One region of the Pseudobutyrivibrio sp. UC1225 genome, then DNA from elsewhere that is predicted to be linked to it. Evidence: riboswitches for the same ligand, from Rfam matches in the RefSeq annotation. Region 1 holds a riboswitch; the other holds the start of a gene.
The links. Region 1 has a riboswitch for FMN ahead of BMZ41_RS13975 (ECF transporter S component). Riboswitches for the same ligand answer to the same signal wherever they lie in the genome.

Region 1 (9,723 bases):
GACGTGTCTCACGAAGTCTCATAAGAAGGTCGTGACCGCTACCTTCGATTTCTGATTCAGGATCAAATGGAAGCTCAAGAAGGTTGTTTCCAACAGTACCTGAAAGTGACTTATTTGCAATTTCAAGATATTTATGGAATTCCTCATCATCAAGATTAAGGAAAGTCTCCTTAAATGTGAGCACCATTTCCTTGTTGGCATCAACGTAGCAACCTACCATCTTGTCGAAGTTGCAGGAATCCTTTTTAAAGCGACGCTTTATTTCGTTTATTTCTTTTTTATTCATAAAGTATTCTCCTAATTTTTTATGTCGTGATATTTATTATAAGTATGACAAAAATCTATAGCAATAGGTAAAATGAACGAAGAAAAATGTTAGAGCTATGAGATTAAGAAATATGTAAGGTAGTAATACTTGCAAAAAACTACCCAGCGAAAATATCTCCCGCTGGGTAGCAAATAATCCAATATTTTTATACTAATGTCTCAAGTTCTTTGATAATCTCTCCCATCTTAGCAAGTGCTGCCTCAATTGGAGCTGGTGTAGTAAGGTCTACGCCTGCAATCTTAAGAAGCTCAACAGGTGCGTCTGTACATCCTGATGATAAGAACTTCTTGTAGCGCTCAACTGCTGGTGCACCTTCTTTTAAAATCATGTCTGCAATTGCTACCGCTGCGCAGAAGCTTGTTGCATACTGATATACATAGAAGTTGTAGTAGAAGTGTGGAATACGTGCCCACTCATATGCGATTTCATCATCAGAAATCATATCTGGACCGTAGTACTTCTCGTTAATTTCCTTATAAAGCTTGCAGAGATTCTCAGCATTGAGGTTCTCGCCAGCCTCTACCATCTCATTTGTAGTCTTCTCGAACTCAGCAAACTGTGTCTGACGGAATACTGTACCCTTGAAGCTATCGAGATAATGATTAAGAAGATAAGCCTTCTCCTTCTTATCTGTACAGTTCTTAAGAAGGTACTCTAAAAGAAGAATCTCATTACATGTAGAAGCTACCTCAGCAACGAAAATCTTGTAGTTTGCATAGATGTATGGCTGTGTCTTGTTTGAGAAATAGCTGTGCATTGAGTGACCCATCTCATGAGCTGTTGTAAACATATCATCAAATGTATCTGTGTAGTTAAGAAGCATATATGGGTGAACGCCATAAGCTGTAGCAGAATATGCACCGCCGCGCTTGCCCTTATTCTCATAAACATCAATCCAACGATTTGCAAAGCCTTCCTTAAGGAGTGCTACATAATCATCTCCAAGTACTGCAAGAGCCTCGCAGATAGTCTTCTGTGCTTCCTCATACTTAACAGTCTTTGCTGCATCTGGAATCATTGATGTGTAGATATCATACATGTGAAGCTCGTCCACACCAAGGCACTTCTTACGAAGTGAAACATATGCGTGAAGCTTATCAAGGTTAGCATTTACAGTCTTAACAAGATTATCGTATACCTGTGGGCTAACATTGTTTTCATCAACAGCAGCCTCGAGGTTTGAGCTGTAGTTGCGAACACGTGAATTAAAGATATGCTGCTTAACCTCGCCGTTGTAGATAGCAGCCATAGTATTTAAGTACTTCTTGTATACGCCGTAATATGTCTTGAAAGCATCCTCACGAACACGTCTGTCAGCTGACATAAGCATTGGAACGAAACGTCCATCTGTAAGAACTACCTCTTCGCCCTTCTCATCCTTGATAGCTGGGAATGTCATATCAACATTCTTAAAGGCACTATAAACTTCTGATGGTGTGTTGCCCATTTCCTGAGTCATAGCTACAACCTTCTCCATCTCAGCTGATAGAGTGTGATTCTTCAATCTCTGGATTTCTTTAATCTCGATTCTATAAAGCTCAAGCTCTGGCTTTTCTGAGATAAACTTCTCAATCTTCTCTGCATCACAAGCAAGAATCTCTGGTGATACAAATGAAGTTGATGCTCCAATCTTTGCATAAAGACCGAACATTCTCTGTGACATAGACTGATGCTCAGTATTTCCCTGATCCTGATCGAAAATACGCTCAGCATAATTAAATGCAAGATCAAACTTCTCACCAATGATTGCATCTATATCAAGTACTGCAAGAAGGTTTTCTGCACTGTCACAAACCTTACCCTCAAACTTTGCAATCTCAGCAAGCTTATCCTCAATAAATTTGATATCTGCTTCCCAAGCTGCAGTGTCTGCATACATTGCGCTAAGGTCCCAAGTATCCTCTACACGGACCTGATCACGACTTACTAATTCCTTTGCCATAATAATTCTCCTATCTATAGTCTTGCTGAGAGATATTTTAACACATTTCAAAATTTCTACACCATTTTTTCAAAAATACATTGTATGCTATTAGTAACGTAATAAATGTCGGTTCAAAAAGGAGTCGTTTATGGCAGATAGCAGAGCAGATCTTATCAAGGGACTCAATCAGGCAATGAATGGTAGCAAGGAAGATGAACTTGGTCGTCAGTTCTTTGCAGATACCAACACCTTGAAAACTGGTGCCGCAGGTGGAAATGTAGAGGTAAGTGTATTAGTTTCCAAAGAAGAGTTTGGAAAAATTGCCAGTGGAGTTGTGAAATATCATGTCACAGACCGCCGTGGAATTGAAGAAGGCAATGATATTATTTTCAATGAAGTGGAAGCTGATGGATTTACACAGACTGGTCATAAACTGGCCAAAAGAGTTACCAATGTTAAGTCCTATCTTCAGATACCAGGACTAAAAGATGGATTTAGTATTGTAGCTTTCTAAAACTGAATAGTAAACTGCGTACTTTTTGTACGCTGATATAATAAAAGAGAACCGCTACCGGCCAGTTTAGCCGGAACGCGGTTCTCAATTTTTATCCGCTGGTTACATCTCTTCTACGAGCTGACGTGTTGTCGTTCCCTTATCTGCATCGCTGCAGCATGGGTCTTCCTTCTTAGGTGCCTCCTTCTTTGGAGCTGTCTTGTCGATTGGTGTGCTTTCACCAAATCCAAGCATCTCTGTCTTAAATGTAAGATCAGCTGCTGCAGAAGCAAGGTCTGTAGGAACTACAATCTTTGTTGCTCTGCCATCGCCCATCTTCTCTAAAGCTTCAAGCTTCTTAATAAGAAGGACTCTCTCATCCATGTTTGCTTCCTTGAGCATTTCAATACCACGAGCCTCAGCCTCATATACAAGGCGAATAGACTCAGCCTGACCTGTTGCACGAGCAATCTGTGCATCTCTTTCAGCCTCAGCCTTAAGAACCAGGGCCTGCTTATCACCTTCAGCTCTTGTGATAGAAGCCTGCTTGTGACCTTCTGCCTCAAGAAGAGTCTCACGACGATCACGCTCAGCCTTCATCTGCTTCTCCATTGAACGCTGAATCTCTTCAGGTGGAATGATGTTCTTAAGCTCAACACGGCCTACCTTGATTCCCCAAGGATCAGTAGCCTCATCAAGGATGACACGCATCTTTGAGTTGATGTTATCTCTTGATGTAAGAGTCTGGTCAAGCTCGAGCTCACCAACTAAGTTACGAAGTGTTGTAGCTGTAAGATTCTCGAGAGCGATGATTGGACGCTCAGCACCATAAGCATAAAGCTTTGGATCCTGAACCTTGAAATAAACTACAGTATCGATTTTCATGATAACATTATCCTTTGTGATAACGTCCTGTGGTGGGAAATCAGCCACCTGCTCCTTCAAGGAAACTCTCTTAGAAACTCTCTGCAGGAAAGGAATCATTACATGAAGACCTGCCTGCCATGTGGCATGATATTTTCCAAGGAACTCGATTACATATACATATCCCTGTGGAACGATTCTGATACCAAATGCTATGGCAATCAGGATAAGTACCAAAATTGTAATTAATACTGGCATAACAATACCTCCTCAATAATTGTTTTTTATGGTTTAAGTATAATAAATAAAGGAGCAGATTTCTACTCAAAATCTGCTCCTTTAGGTTGTTCTATTTGTTCCGTAATTACAAATTAGCTCTAGTTATTTCCCTTTAACAATGGACGAAGTGGCTGATAAATAAGCACTGTAATGATTGCTGAAATCATTCCCTTTACAAAAGTGAATGGTACGTTGAACATAAGTAAGCACTTCTCGATTGAATCAACCTTTGCAAATGGCGCTACTGCCTGATAAGCCTCCACGATAACTTCCTTTGGCATGAAGTTGTAGTATACCGGATATACGATATAAAGATTTGATGGGAAGCTGATTGCTGCCATAATAAATGCACCTACAACTGCTCCAAGGATTGCATTTTTCTTTGTCTTCTTATGATGATAGATAAGACCTGCTGGAAGTACAAAGCCTACGCCAAGAATGAAGTTTGAAAGCTCACCAATGCCACCAGTTGTAGTCATAAGAAGATGTAGAAGATTTTTAATCAAGCAAACAATAACACCATAAACTGGTCCCAATGCAAAGGATGCCATAAGAGCTGGAAGCTCTGAAACATCAAGTTTGATAAAGCTAGGCATGATTGGCACGGCTGTGTCTAAAAACATAAGCACGAAAGCGATTGCTGAAAGCATTGCTGTCACTGTCATGCTTCTTACGTTAACCTTTTTCACTGTTCTTGTCTCCACATTTGTTCCTGTAAAATTTGTTGTATCCATTTTTGAACCTCCTTGAAAATACATTTATTTAACTAGGAAGTCTTCTGTATAAAAAGAAAGCCCTGAGATAAACTCAGGGCTGTACGTACACAAATAAAACTTTGCACATCTTCTTCCATCCAGACTATACTGTCGGTACTGGAATCACACCAGTTCAGTCTTATTAAAGACTCGCGGACTATCACCGCCGGTCAGGAATTGAAAGCGTAAGCTTTCGCACCTTGCCCTGAAGATTTCCTATTTAACTAAAGAAACTATACTACACCTTCAAAAACTAATCAAGTACAATTGAATATTCTACTCTACCGGTGCGTATGTTTTTTCGAATAATTCCTTATCAACTACATAAACACTGGTAGGATCGTCCTGAGTAACTACCATGTAATCACCTGGGCGTCCTAGCTTATAATTCTCCGGCTCCCATTTTGTGAATACCTTTGTACGACAGATGAGTTCCTTAGCATATATATTGCCATACCCCACATAAGTGCATGAGTGCACAAGTGGCAATAACCCCTTTGCGTTCCTTTCTTTGAGCTTTCTAATGGATGGAGCATATTCTCCTGGGAACTCGTATTTCTTATCACTAATCTCGTAGTACTTATCAAAAAGCTCAGTCTTTGTGATGTATACTTCACCACGAACGCCAACCGCAATGATTGTATCTTCTTTTATTTCAAGCTCGTGGTCACCTTCCATAGCACGGATAACCGCCTTAGTACCAACTGGGTAAATCTCAGTGCCCTTAACATATCCGATAGTAACACGCTTACTCTTATATACGTTCATGCTGCTGATATCAGCTGTATATTCACCAGCGTAGATAATCTCATTGTTCATGAAATATTCTTCCATACGCTCTCTGAAGAAATGCTGAATTGCAGATGGATTATAATCAAGCTCCTGCTTTTCAAGAAGTGAACGAACGATAGAACCGCCTGCTTTTATAAGGTGACCGCCTCCATCTCCTACGCCCTGACAAATAAACTTAGCAAGCTCGTCTGCCTTAACCTCTTTTACGCAGCTACGAACAGAAATCTTTATGCCACCTTCGTGAATAGAATAAACAAGACAGCATTCAACGTCCTCAACCTGAAGCATCATATCTGAAATAATTCCCAATATGTTCGGGTCGCAAGGATCAGTCTTTACGATAGAATAATGATTCTCGTGATAATATTCTGAGCCGAGAAGTGCAATTCCCGCAATGCGAAGCTCTTCCTGAGAAATATTAGAATTTTTAAACTTTGTGATAGCAGAATTACTGTATTTAAGATAATCTCTCATATCCATGTCCAGAGGATGCTGGACTTCTGAGAAATTATTACTATCTGTCATAAGACCATAATAAAGCGCTGTGGACAGCTTTTTATCCTTTTCAACTGGATATCCTTCTTCTTTAAGCATGTCCCAAAGAATAGTGGAACAGCTGGCAAGATATGAACGAATCTCTGAAAGCTCCGGTAATGGATTTGATATCTGATGGTGATCGATTACGGCTATGTTTCTGGCCTTAAAGGTCCTTACATTGCCCTCACCGTACTGACAATCTACTGTAACTAGAAGCTCTGGAAGCTCCTGCTCTCGTATACCAAGAAGCTGTGAAAGCTGTGCCTGATGGCGAACATAGTGAATATCTACGCCAAGTTCTGATATCATCAGCTTAAGATTGCTCTTGGTGATTTCAAAATTTCCTCCATACACGAAGGCAACAGTCTTATCATTATCCCTCAGATACTGTGTGAGAGCCATTCCTGAAGCAATGGCGTCAGCATCAGGAGTGTTATGACACTGAACTATTATATTATTGTACTCTAATAACTGTGATAGTTTCATATATACTCCAATTGTTTTATCTGAAAACATTATACCGTATAACGCATGGTAAATGTTAACAAAAAAGGCTTGAAACCTTACAAAAGTCTCAAACCTCTGAATTATAAAACTATTATTAATTAACTTCAACAGGAGGAATTGCCACCTCATGCATAAGTTCCAATGACATATCCCTAAGGATACCATCCAATATCTCTATCTGTTCCGCAGAAAAATGCTCCTGCGCACGTTCAACTACAGTACTAACATACTTCTGAGAAAGATTAAAATAATTATAATATTTTTCTGTTACATGAAGATGATACTCACGACGATCTGTCTCTGATTGAACCTTTTCAATGTAACCCTTCTGAATCAAACTGTTAACCTTATATGCAGCGTTTGGTGATGATACGTTAATAAAATTCGCAAACTCTGCAACTGTAGGATTCTTTAACGCATGAATAATCTCCACGCAAAAAAGCTCCACAGTAGTAAGGGATGTTTCACGAGAATTTAACTTCTTGAACATCTCCTGATAGAAGTGGATTTTGAATTTTGTGTACACCTCGGAAAGTGTCTGCTCTAACATTTCTAGTACCTGTTCCTTTTTATTATTTATTCCCCCTAGAAATATCATAGTCATTTTATTCTCCTATGGCAAAGGAAATTTCTGCCCTGGCAGCCACCTGACCATCTACATAGGCAACTGCTTCACCAAATCCAACTGGTCCCTTTCTCGAAGTAAGTTTGCATTCAAGCTCTAAAACATCCCCTGGCTCCACCTGCTTTTTGAAGCGGGCATTTTTAATTCCGCCGAAAAATGCAAGCTTTCCTTTATTCTCATCCTCTGTTAAAAGCGCAACGGCACCTACCTGAGCCAAAGCCTCTATAATAAGTACGCCAGGCATAACAGGATGTCCTGGAAAATGTCCAAGGAAATGCATTTCATTTGCTGTAACACACTTAATTCCCTTGGCGTAATTTCCTGGCTCGCACTCCTCTATTCTATCCACCAAGAGAAATGGGTAACGATGTGGTAATATCTCCTGAATCTGTGATGAATTTAGCTTCATGCGTACCTCCTAAATACAAGGGATGCATTGTGACCACCAAAGCCTAAGGCATTTGAAAGGGCTACCTTGATTTTCTCATCACGACCGATGTTAGGTACAATATCCAAATCACAGGCTTCATCTTTTTCACGATAATTAATAGTTGCTGGCACAAATCCATCTCTCAAAGCAAGGGTTGTAATAATTGCCTCAACCGCTCCTGCTGCGCCGAGAAGATGACCTGTCATAGACTTTGTGGAGCTGACCTTAAGCTTGTATGCGTGGTCGCCAAATGCTTTCTTAATAGCAAGTGTCTCACCTGCATCATTAAGGCTTGTGCTTGTTCCATGGGCGTTGATGTAATCAACATCATCCATTTCAAGTCCAGCGTCTTTTACTGCAAGTGCCATACATTTAGCACCACCCTCACCCTCTGGGTTTGGTGCAGTAACATGATAAGCATCGCAGTTTGAACCATATCCTACAATCTCACCATAAATCTTTGCTCCACGGTTATGTGCATGCTCTAATTCCTCAAGTACAAGAATACCTGCACCCTCGCCCATAACAAAGCCATGACGCTCCTTATCAAAAGGGATGGATGCACGGTTAGGATCCTCGCTGGTACAAAGAGCCTTCATAGCCTGGAAGCCACCTATTCCAAGAGGAATAACTGTACCTTCCGCACCACCACAGACCATAACATCCTCATAGCCATCACGTATTCTATGGAAGGAATCACCGATTGCATTATTTGAGCTGGCACAGGCTGTAACTACTGATGTGCACATTCCCTTTAATCCATATGTGATTGCAATCTGACCTGCTGCCATGTTGCTGATGGACATTGGGATGAAATAAGGTGAAATCTTATTATACCCCTTTGTCTCGCCCTTGCCATGCTCCTCTGCTATTGTTGAAAGACCGCCGATACCTGATGACATGATGCAACCCATTCTGTCATGATTTTCCTTTTCCAAATCAAAGGCCGCATCCTCCATTGCCTCTTTTGCAGCTGCGCAAGCGTACTGTGTGTACACATCCATACGTCTTGCTTCCTTTGCTCCGAGAATCTCAGCAGCATCAAAATTCTTAACCTCACCTGCAAGCTTTACCTTGAAATCTGTGGTGTCAAAATGGGTAATCTGGCCAATTCCACACTTTCCTTTTTTTACAGCGTCCCATGTAGACTGAACGTCATTTCCAAGGGGATTAACTGTTCCCATTCCAGTAATTACAACTCTTCTCATTACATTCCTCCGGTAACTTCTATAACCTGTCCTGTTACATAGTCAGATTTCTCTGACGCCAAAAATTCCACCACATTTGCCACATCCTCTGGACTTCCAAAACGTCCTACAGGAATCTGCTTAAGATAATCCTCCTTCACATTTTCAGGAAGCTTATCTGTCATAGCTGTCTGAATAAAACCTGGTGCTATCGCATTTACGGTAATGCCCTTGCCACCATATTCTCTTGCCACTGACTTCGTAAATCCGATAATTCCAGCCTTGCTGGCAGCATAGTTTGCCTGACCAGCATTTCCATTTACACCTACGATTGAAGTGATGTTTACTATCTTTCCTCTTCTGGCCTTCATCATGTCTTTGATGGCAGCCTTTGTGCACAGGAAGGTACCTTTAAGATTGGTATCTACAACTGCATCATAATCCTCCTCGCTCATACGAAGAAGAAGTCCATCCTTAGTAATTCCAGCGTTGTTTACAAGGACTTCCACAGGTCCCATCAAATCCTTTACTTCGTCAAACATGTTTTTAACATCTGTTTCGTTACTAACATCAGCCTTGATAAACATTGCCTGAACGCCAAATTTCTTGCACTCGGAAATTGTTTCCTGGGCAGCTGATTCATTTCCCGAATAGCAGATTGCAATGTTATAGCCCTGTCTTGCAAGCTTCTCAGAAATCACCCTGCCGATACCACGGCTACCACCTGTAACTAAAGCTACACTCATGCCAACTCCTCCAATGTGTTTTCAAAATCTTCTACTGTATCGATTGAATAAACCTTTACATTATCAACGGTCTTGCTGATAAATTTGCTAATTGCTTTTCCTGGTCCAATCTCAATGATTGTATCCACACCAGCATCAGCCATATATTTAATGGAATCCTCAAGGTAAACCGATGACTGAACCTGCTTTTCCAAGAGCTTTGGTACCTGCTCCTCACCAGTCTTTTCTCTGCCAATGCAGTTAAAAATAACCTTTG
Region 2 (9,723 bases), on a different contig from region 1:
TAGAACAGGTATACCAGGAAAGCTTGGAAGAGAGATTGATTTCTTATATAGCAAAAGAAAACAATGTTTCTCTAGAGAAAGCAATGGCTATCTATTATGGTAGTAAGCTTTCAAATAAAATAAATCAAGGCAATGAAGGAATGCAGTATCTAGACTACAAGGTACTTGCGGATATATTAAAAGAGACAGAGCCAGAGTTGTTTGAAAAATAGTCTTCATATGAAGGCTTTTTTTGTTATTGTATGTATCTATAGTAAGATTATTTACTGGTGACAAGTTGTCTCCAGTTGGTGTCAAAATGTAACCGACTCAATTTATATTATTCTCGCTAAAATAGATTGCATAAATGTTCTTAATATTGCATCCTTATCTTAGGAGGGAATATCCATGGATAAGGAAAAGACAGGTTTACTTATAAAGAGTGCACGTCTTCAAAAGGGATATACACAAACTGAATTAGGGGATATTTTAGGGGTATCAAATAAAGCAATATCACGTTGGGAAAATGGGGACAGTTTTCCGGATGTAGGGATTCTAGAAGATTTATCTAATTGTCTTGATATCAGTATCGAAAAGCTTGTTAGTGGAGAATCTTCTGAGGATAAAGAAGAAGCACTTTCAGAGTTATTAAGGATAGTCAAAATACAGGCAAGAGATTCGGTCAGAAGAAAAATAGATATAATTTCAAATATAATAATCTTAATTATTATTTTAATACGGTTTTATTTTGCTTTTGTTTCAGGAAAGGGCTACAGTTGGAATTTTAAGTATGATATTGTGTTCCTAGTGATTTGCAATTTGATATTGATTGGAAGTACCACTAGAAAAAGTCTGGTGTGTGAGGATAAAAGAGATAATCAGTATAGAATCATTAGTCTAATTACATTGTTATTATTCGTAGCGAGTGTAGTTATCATGATTGGAGCAATTTATTATTTAGATTTGCTAGCTGTTTATGTTGCACCTGAGAATTATGGACCGCTTCTTTCAAAAATATTGGGCAGTATTACATTAGCTAGTATAGGATTATTTGAATATGAATGGTATAAATTAAAACATATGAAAATAGTAGCTGCTTCGGCAGTCTTTGTAAGCGTAGCTAATGTATTTTTATGTATTTCTTATAGAGAATGGATGGGTTCATTAGTAACTTATGAAGATGCATTGCAATCAATAGGTGTTTTATCTATATCAATATTTATAGTTTTGATAATAACGATGGTTGTTATGAAGTACATACAAAAATATGGTAAATTGAAGTGATAATGTATCGAGAGCAAATGAAGCCTTTAGAATCAACGATTCTGAAGGCTTTTACTGATTAATTATTCCGAACAAAAATGCTGCAACTCCCAGGAACCAGTGAATAAACCAAACGCCAAAAATGGTCTTTTGTTTTTCATAAATGATTCCTAAAATACCGCCAAGGACAGCAGCTCCAATCATGAACCAAAAGCCATATTCAATATGGAAGATTGCGAAAATAATTGATGCATGTATTATTGCATAAATGGTCTTATGCTTTATTGCGCAAACTCTTTTTAAGCCAGTCTGCATGATGCATCTGGCTGTAAATTCCTGTATGAAAGAAGTAATAAGATAGAGAACCTGATATGAATTAAATCTTCGAATATCGAAGAAGCCTCTCTCGGTTTGAAACAAGCTAGGATCATATAGTTGTCCAAATATTTTTATTGCTGCAAGGATTACAAGGGAGAATCCACATATGATTAATGTCTGTAAAAAAGTCTTTTTTGGATTATCTGGTATTAAGCCAAGCTCCTTTATTGAGAAGGTTGATGTGAAATGCCATGCGGTGGCACACATAATCACACCTAGCAAATCAACAGCCTGAACCATATATGAAACAGGAACTGGACGACCCATGTGTTCCCAAAAGGCATATATGATTATCCAAACACCAACACCAGATAAGAGAATTGTTAAAACAATAGAAGCATCACGAAACTTTACTTCCGCTGTTCTGTTATCCTCATAAGAGGAATTACCGCAGTTAATATCCATTTCTTTCCCTTTCAATAAAAACAACAACTCAGCATTCTATCATCTTTTTTTTATATTGGCATCCCAACTATGCACATCCTGTTTATATATCATCGCAATTATTCACATTGTTTTCTTAAGTATGTTTTATAACTCAAACGACTAAATAAACCACCCAATCTCTTAAGGAATAAATTAACAGTTTTGTCAAAAAGTTATGATAGATTTGAAAAACAACTGGCAAAGAAAAAAACACTATGGCATAATACACATTAAAAATATTTATTGAAGAGGTGCCATATGAATAACATTGTTTTAATCGGTATGCCTGGAGTAGGAAAAAGTACATTGGGGGTCGTTCTTGCTAAGGAATTAGGATTCGAGTTCTTGGATGCTGATTTGCTTATTCAGAAGCGCGAAAAACGTCTCTTAAAGGAGATAATTGCTGAAGAAGGTGTAGATGGTTTCCTGAAGATTGAAAACGATGTTAACGCCGGAATACAGACGGATAAGACAGTAATTGCTACCGGTGGTAGTGTAATATATGGCGCTGAAGCCATGGAACACTTAAAAGAGATAGGAACAGTAGTATATCTAAAGCTGGATTTTGAAACTCTTGATAGCAGACTTGGAAGTCTTAAAGGGCGTGGGGTCGTGTTAAAAGATGGTCAAAATCTTAAGTCTTTATATGATGAGCGTGTGCCTCTCTATGAGAAGTACGCAGATGTTATCGTAGATGAACACGGATTGAATTTAGAAGAAACCATAGATGCTGTATTAAAAAAGTTGCAGAACGCTTAGCGCTCTGCAACTTTTTTATATCCGGTCTTAACCAACCATTTCTGGTCTATTATTTTAATCTCATCACCAAATGCAATGTGAAGTCTTACAGATGCAGGCTGCTGTTCTATTTCCTGAACGGTGCCTTCTCCGAACTTTGGATGTGTAACCACATCACCAACTTCATATTTAATCTTTGCATTTTCCATATTTGCATACATCTTCTGTGTGCGATAAGTATCAAGCATCTGTACCTGCTTGTGGTCAACACTAGGACGTTCGAGTACGGAATCGTAGTCAATTTTTTGGATGCTAGCGTCTTCTATATAGTAATCAGCTGGAATAGCACCGATGAGTGAACAGCAATATTTCCATGCACTGCCGTGTACACCTGGCTGCCAATTATACTTTTCTGGAATGCTAATGTGTCTTGTCATGTAGTGAGCATATTCATGTTTGTAAAGATTGACTCTGTCAGCCTTTGTAAGCTGATTGTTCATACAGAAGCCAATAAAGAAAAGCGAGAACTGAAATTGTTCTTCATTATCATAAGATGGTGGCAGATAAGAGCCTAAAGCTTTTTCATCCATTCCGAAGGTTATAGGAACATCTGCACCATGTAAACCCAGCTTGTGATCTAAAACTGAGTAAAGAGCAGTGATTTCTGCACGTAAAACGGGTTCTTCCTTGTGCAATAAATTTAGCATATCTTTTTTAGTCATTTGGTACTCCTTGTTGATTAGAAAAACTTTTTTCAGTATATCAACAGAATAGCTAATTTACAATTACCAATACTGTGAAATAGTTACAAAAAAATAGGAGGGAGGCTAAACTCAAAATAATAATTGTCGATAAATGTTTTGAAGTGTAGACATGAAGGAAAATGTAAATAATTAGCAGGGGTTGAGTATGAAAAAAATCTATTTAAATCTTAAGAATTTAATGGCTTTTGGGATGGCAGTAATTATGCTGGCCTCTTTTATTGCTAATCCAATAACAGCGGAGGCTGCAAAGAAAAAAGGTTCTGGAAATGCAACGTATGCAGTTGGTGATAACATAGCCTTTGGAAATATAGATGGTGGAATAATTAGCTGGACTATATTGACCTATGATGACAAGACAAAGATGGCTTTTGTAACAACACGAAAACCACTTGCTTCAAAATCTGTAACAGCTTATAGAGAAGCAATTGCACAGATGTTCAAGCAAAATGGAACTAAGGCAGGATATGTAAGATGGTCTGAAAATTACTGGAGAGGCTGGTTAAATCAGACTTTTTATAAGCAGTGTTTTAATGATGCTGAACGTGAAATGATTCAGAAGACCACACTTTCTGAGCAGGACGCCAAGAATTCTATAATGAATTATTACCATGATACATCCATGGATGCAGATTATGTTGGCGGTAAGGAAAAGAATGCTTTAAATATGGCAATCTACAATTCCCAGACAACTACAGCAGATTATATTTTCTTCCTTTCCAGTGATGAGTATACAGCTAATAAGGATACAATTAAGAATGAGACATTATATATGTTTCCTCTGAGGACGAACACCTACGATGATCCAACTTATGGCTTGTTTGGAAATGACACAGATAAGCTCATTCACAGAATGTATTATTATGGAGGAGATTCGATTCGCCCAGCTATGTACGTTAAGCTTGGGGAGCCTGAGGAGGAGGCTACAGACAGTAAGTCTTCTGATAGTAAATCCTCAAAATCTAGCAGTACAAAAACTACATCAACTTCAGACAGTAAGACAACATCATCGACTTCCGCATCCACAGCAAAGGCTGAGACTACGGAAGCAAAGAGCACTAGCACAAGAAAGTATGCAAATAACGGTACTAACGAAGGTGACATATCTCTTCCAGAGGATTCAGATCATTCAATGAAGCCAGGAGATGTGGCGCAGGTTGCAATAGATATGGATTACCTTAATAGCACAGACAAGCAGTTCAATTGCACGTATACCACCTCGGATGCTAACGTAGTTACGATAGACTCTAACGGACAGGTTATAGCTGTTAATAAAGGTTCTGCCAATGTAACAGTCCGTATGAGGAAATCCAATGGTAAGATATACACAATGTCATGTAGAATTGATGTAACATAAATAATGAATTATATGGGCTCTCGGCGAAATTGCCGGGAGCCTTTTTATAAATTTTTTATACTTATTTTATTAGTAATCTGAGCTACAAACAATTATACTAAAGAAAGATAAATATTCTTTATTTAGGAGGATGCAGATGTATTACGGATATGGTTATGATTGGACAATTATCTTAGTACTAATTGGAGCTGCAATCAGCGGACTTGCTTCTTTAAATGTTAGGAGAACCTATGCAAAGTACAGCAAGCTCAGAAATTATAGAGGAATCACCTCCAACGAGGTGGCAGAGCACATCTTACATGCAGCAGGTATTTATGATGTAAGAATCGAGAGAATCAGAGGTAATCTTACTGACCATTATTCTCCAAATGAAAAGGTGCTTCGTCTTTCAGATGCAGTTTATGGTCAGACAAGCGTAGCTGCCCTTGGTGTAGCAGCCCATGAGTGTGGACATGCTATTCAGCATCAGGAGGGATATGCACCACTTAAGCTTCGCTCAGCATCAGTGCCACTTGCAAATATTGGTTCATGGATTTCATGGCCAGTTATTCTGATTGGTCTTTTGATTGGTTATACACCACTTGCTCAGCTTGGAATCTTTTTATTCACATTTGTTGTGGCTTTTCAGTTGATAACACTACCTGTAGAGTTTGATGCCAGCGCTCGAGCACTTCGTATTTTAGATCAGGATCATATTTTAGAGGGCGAAGAGCATGCAGGAGCTACAAAGGTATTAAAGGCAGCAGCTCTTACATATGTTGCAGCATTGTTTGCTACAATTCTTCAGTTGCTCAGATTGGTTTACATCGTTAACGGCAGGAGAAGAGATTAGTGACAACTTATCTTAAGAGCACTATCAAAGTTAATAAGCTAGGTGAATTACAGCCTGACTATCCGCAAGGGGTTCTTGTACTCTCGGATAGCCAGGCTGTTCTTGATGAGTGCATTGCCAATGGTATTCCGGTGGCAGGTTATGAGCACGATGATATTACAGGGCTAAAGTGTGAACATCTTTTACTTGAAGTAGATGAGGTTGACGATGAAGTCTTTGAAAATATCTACCGCAGGTGCGCTGGTATTCCCTGGGATATAGGTGAGACCGCCCGTACATACATAAGAGAGTTTTCTATGGAAGATTTGGATGACTTGGTGGCTCTTTACAATAAGCCGGGAATGACTGATTATATGGAACCGCTTTTTGATTATGAGGCAGAGAAGGCATATGAGCAGAATTATATCGACTATATTTATAAGCTATATGGCTTTGGAATGTGGCTGATTTATGATAAAATTACGAATGGACTAATTGGTAGAGCAGGAATCGAGATAAGGGAGACTTGCACAGAAGATGGTCAGGCAGAGTTAGGGTTTTGCATTGCCTCAGACCGTTGGAAGCAGGGGCTAGCCTACGAGGTTTGCTCGAAAATAGTTCAGCTTGCAAGGGAGGAATATGGCATGAAAAGTCTCATAGCCAGATGTGACCCTGAAAACAAAGCAAGCAGAAGGTTATTAGAGAAATTGGGATTCAGCTTCCAGTATTATCAGGAAGATGGAGACTGCAGGTATTTTATGGAGATATGTTAGATGGATTTAAAGGATTATCAGCACGAGGTAGTAGTCACTGATGCGGGGCTTCCTTTCAAGCTTTTTTCATTTGAGGGAGCAAGTGGCAATTATATTCGTGACAAGCATTGGCATCGTTCGATTGAGATTTTCGCAGTATGGGAGGGCAAGCTTGATTTCACACTTCATGACAAGAAATTCCCACTTAGTAACGGTGAATTTGTTATTGTAAACAGCAATGAGGTACACAGTATTTTAGCACCAAACCCTAATAAAACAGTGGTGCTTCAGATACCGCAAGATACTTTTGCGGAATATTTTACAGATGAACAGTTTATTTGGTTCTCTCACGGCGACAGGGAATCTGATCACCGTGTTTTCACCCTTCTTCAGGAGATGTATCTTATTTATACAAATGGAGAAGAGGGCAATAAGCTTCAGGTGCTTAGTTTATACTACGAGCTTTTGTATATCCTTGTTACCAAGTATCGTAAGTTCAATGTTAACGAGGAAATAGTAAAGAGTAATAAACAGTTAAAGAAGCTTTCCAGCATTACAAGATACATGAAGGATCATTATGCAGAGCCTCTTTCACTTGAGTTGATGGCAGATCAGTTTAACTATTCACCATCTTATCTGTCTCGTATGTTCCAGAAGCATGCGGGTATTAATTTCAAGGATTACCTTCTTGGCATCCGTTTGGAGCATGCAGTTCGTGAGCTTGAGGAGACAGGAGGACAGATTGTTGATATCGCCCTTGGTAATGGATTTCCTAATTCAAAGGCATTTTCAAATGCTTTTAGGGAGAAATATGGAGTACTTCCAAGTGAGTACAGAAAGAACAACTAAATAGAGGATCATGACAGAGCAGCTTCATTTTGAGGCTGTTCTTTTTTGATATTTTGGGCACAAAAAAGCACCAAGTAAAACTTGATGCTTGAATGCGCGACCAGGGGTTCGAACCCTGGACACCCTGATTAAGAGTCAGGTGCTCTGCCAGCTGAGCTAGTCGCGCTTATATGTAAAGCTGTTTTTCAACAGCAACGATAATTATTATATAAGGTTTTTAAAATTTTGCAACCCCTAATTTGAAAAAAAATTAAATTTTTTGTGATTCTTGACATCGACCATAAGGTGTCGTAGTATTTACTCAATTGAATAGTATCTTCAGGGCAGGGTGAGATTCCCTACCGGTGGTATAGCCCACGAGCCGCAAGGCATGATTCGGTGTGATTCCGAAGCCGACAGTATAGTCTGGATGAAAGAAGATGGTAGTTTATTTGTGGAACGTATATGCTCTGAGATTATTTTATAGTCTCAGAGCTTTCTTAGTTATAGGGATGAACTATATTGGGCCTTGAAATTTTTTCAAGGCCTTTTTTAATGGAGGAAAAGAATGGAAGACAAAGAATTCATGCAGCGTGCGATTATGCTTGCAAAGCTTGGTGCTGGATTCGTAAATCCGAATCCAATGGTGGGAGCTGTAATCGTCAAGAATGGGAAGATTATTGGTGAAGGCTACCACAGAAAATATGGTGATTTACATGCAGAGCGAAATGCGTTGGGAGATTGTTCTGAGTTTCCTGAGGGAGCCACAATGTATGTCACATTGGAGCCATGTTGTCACTATGGTAAGACGCCTCCTTGCACAGAGGCCATTATTGAAAGTGGTATTACACGAGTAGTTATTGGCACCCTTGATGTTAATCCTGTAGTGGCTGGTAAAGGTGCCAAGATTCTCATGGAATATGGTATCAAAGTGGAAGTGGGATTGCTTGAGAAAGAATGTAAAAAGCTGAATCGTGTGTTCAATAAATACATGGTTTCAAAACGTCCTTACGTAGTTATGAAATATGCGATGACAGCTGATGGAAAGATAGCCACGGTGACAGGAGAATCAAAGTGGATAACTGGCGATGAGGCGAGAGAAAATGTTCACAGGCTCAGGAAGAATCTGTCGGGAATTATGGTGGGAGTTTCTACTGTAATAATGGATGATCCTGGTCTTGATTGCAGGCTTGAGGAACCAGCAAAGAATCCGGTGAGAATTATTTGTGATTCGCATTTACGAACTCCATTAACATCAAAGGTGGTAAAAACCGCAGATGAAATCGAGACGATAATTGCTACATCATCATGTGATAAGAAGAAGGTTGCTGAGTATAAGAAAAATGGTTGTAAGGTAATTAATATTCCTCAGGCAGAAAATGGAATTGATTTAAACATCCTGATGGAAAGACTGGGAGAAATGGGTATAGACAGCGTACTTCTAGAGGGAGGCGGAACGCTGAACTACAGTGCCTTGGAAAGCAAGATTGTAGATGAGATTCATGTCCATATGGCTCCAAAGATTTTCGGAGGAAACAGCAAATCACCTGTGGAAGGACTTGGAATTGAAAATATAAATGATGCCATTCGTCTGAATCCTATCGAGACTGTTTGGGCAGGAGAAGATTTGATCATAGAAAATGAGGTTATTTACTAATGTTTACTGGAATAGTTGAAGAGCTGGGAAAGGTTCAAAGAATCGAAAGAGGCGGGAGGCAGCAGCGAATTACCATAAATTGCAGCAGAATCCTTGAGGATATCCATATGGGAGATAGTATTGCTGTAAATGGGGTGTGCCTGACTGTGGTGGAGTATAGTGCAAACAGTTTTTCCGCTGATGTGATGAATGAGACTTTTTCACGTTCCAGCCTAGGTTCGCTTACTGTTGGAAGCCCAGTAGATTTGGAAAGAGCTATGGCTGCAAATGGACGATTTGGAGGACACATAGTAAGTGGTCATATCGATGGTACGGGCATTATAAAAAATATAAGACAGGATGGCAACGCAGTCTGGTTTGAGATTAAGACGGACGTGAAAATTCTTGATGGAATAGTTGAAAAGGGCTCCATCACTATAGATGGTATCAGCCTGACTGTGGCGGGCGTAAGCCGTGACAGCTTTAAAGTAAGTATCATACCACACACCTTAAAGGAGACAGTTTTAGGTCATAAAAAAATCGGAGACATCGTAAATCTGGAAAATGATGTGGTTGGAAAATACATAAAGAAGTTTTTAGGAAGGGAAGAAAAATGCGAAGAGAGTCGATTGAAAGAGCTATTGATGATTTAAAAAATGGCAAGGTCATCATGGTTATGGATGATGAGGGCCGAGAGAACGAAGGAGATTTTATCTGTGCCGCTGAGTTTGCCACCACGGAAAATGTAAACCTTATGGCATCAGTGGGAAGAGGTCTTATCTGTATGCCAATGA

Region 2: another riboswitch for FMN. It lies ahead of ribD (bifunctional diaminohydroxyphosphoribosylaminopyrimidine deaminase/5-amino-6-(5-phosphoribosylamino)uracil reductase RibD); the one in region 1 lies ahead of BMZ41_RS13975 (ECF transporter S component).

Annotation. Positions count from the first base shown of each region.
Region 1 is NZ_FOVQ01000016.1:2,168-11,890, forward strand. It holds gene BMZ41_RS13955 (DUF4317 domain-containing protein) at 1-286, opposite strand, end outside; gene pepF (oligoendopeptidase F) at 474-2,270, opposite strand; gene BMZ41_RS13965 (hypothetical protein) at 2,401-2,766, shown strand; gene BMZ41_RS13970 (SPFH domain-containing protein) at 2,869-3,867, opposite strand; gene BMZ41_RS13975 (ECF transporter S component) at 3,987-4,622, opposite strand; FMN riboswitch at 4,726-4,860, opposite strand; gene BMZ41_RS13980 (DHH family phosphoesterase) at 4,920-6,458, opposite strand; gene BMZ41_RS13985 (MarR family winged helix-turn-helix transcriptional regulator) at 6,574-7,083, opposite strand; gene fabZ (3-hydroxyacyl-ACP dehydratase FabZ) at 7,085-7,513, opposite strand; gene fabF (beta-ketoacyl-ACP synthase II) at 7,510-8,742, opposite strand; gene fabG (3-oxoacyl-[acyl-carrier-protein] reductase) at 8,742-9,467, opposite strand; gene BMZ41_RS14005 (ACP S-malonyltransferase) at 9,464-9,723, opposite strand, start outside.
Region 2 is NZ_FOVQ01000002.1:78,945-88,667, forward strand. It holds gene BMZ41_RS03340 (hypothetical protein) at 1-212, shown strand, start outside; gene BMZ41_RS03345 (helix-turn-helix domain-containing protein) at 388-1,263, shown strand; gene BMZ41_RS03350 (CPBP family intramembrane glutamic endopeptidase) at 1,315-2,025, opposite strand; gene BMZ41_RS03355 (shikimate kinase) at 2,305-2,805, shown strand; gene BMZ41_RS03360 (hypothetical protein) at 2,802-3,506, opposite strand; gene BMZ41_RS03365 (Ig-like domain-containing protein) at 3,694-4,902, shown strand; gene BMZ41_RS03370 (zinc metallopeptidase) at 5,039-5,734, shown strand; gene BMZ41_RS03375 (GNAT family N-acetyltransferase) at 5,734-6,486, shown strand; gene BMZ41_RS03380 (AraC family transcriptional regulator) at 6,487-7,314, shown strand; tRNA gene BMZ41_RS03385 (tRNA-Lys) at 7,408-7,480, opposite strand; FMN riboswitch at 7,625-7,739, shown strand; gene ribD (bifunctional diaminohydroxyphosphoribosylaminopyrimidine deaminase/5-amino-6-(5-phosphoribosylamino)uracil reductase RibD) at 7,862-8,950, shown strand; gene ribE (riboflavin synthase) at 8,950-9,582, shown strand; gene BMZ41_RS03400 (bifunctional 3,4-dihydroxy-2-butanone-4-phosphate synthase/GTP cyclohydrolase II) at 9,543-9,723, shown strand, end outside.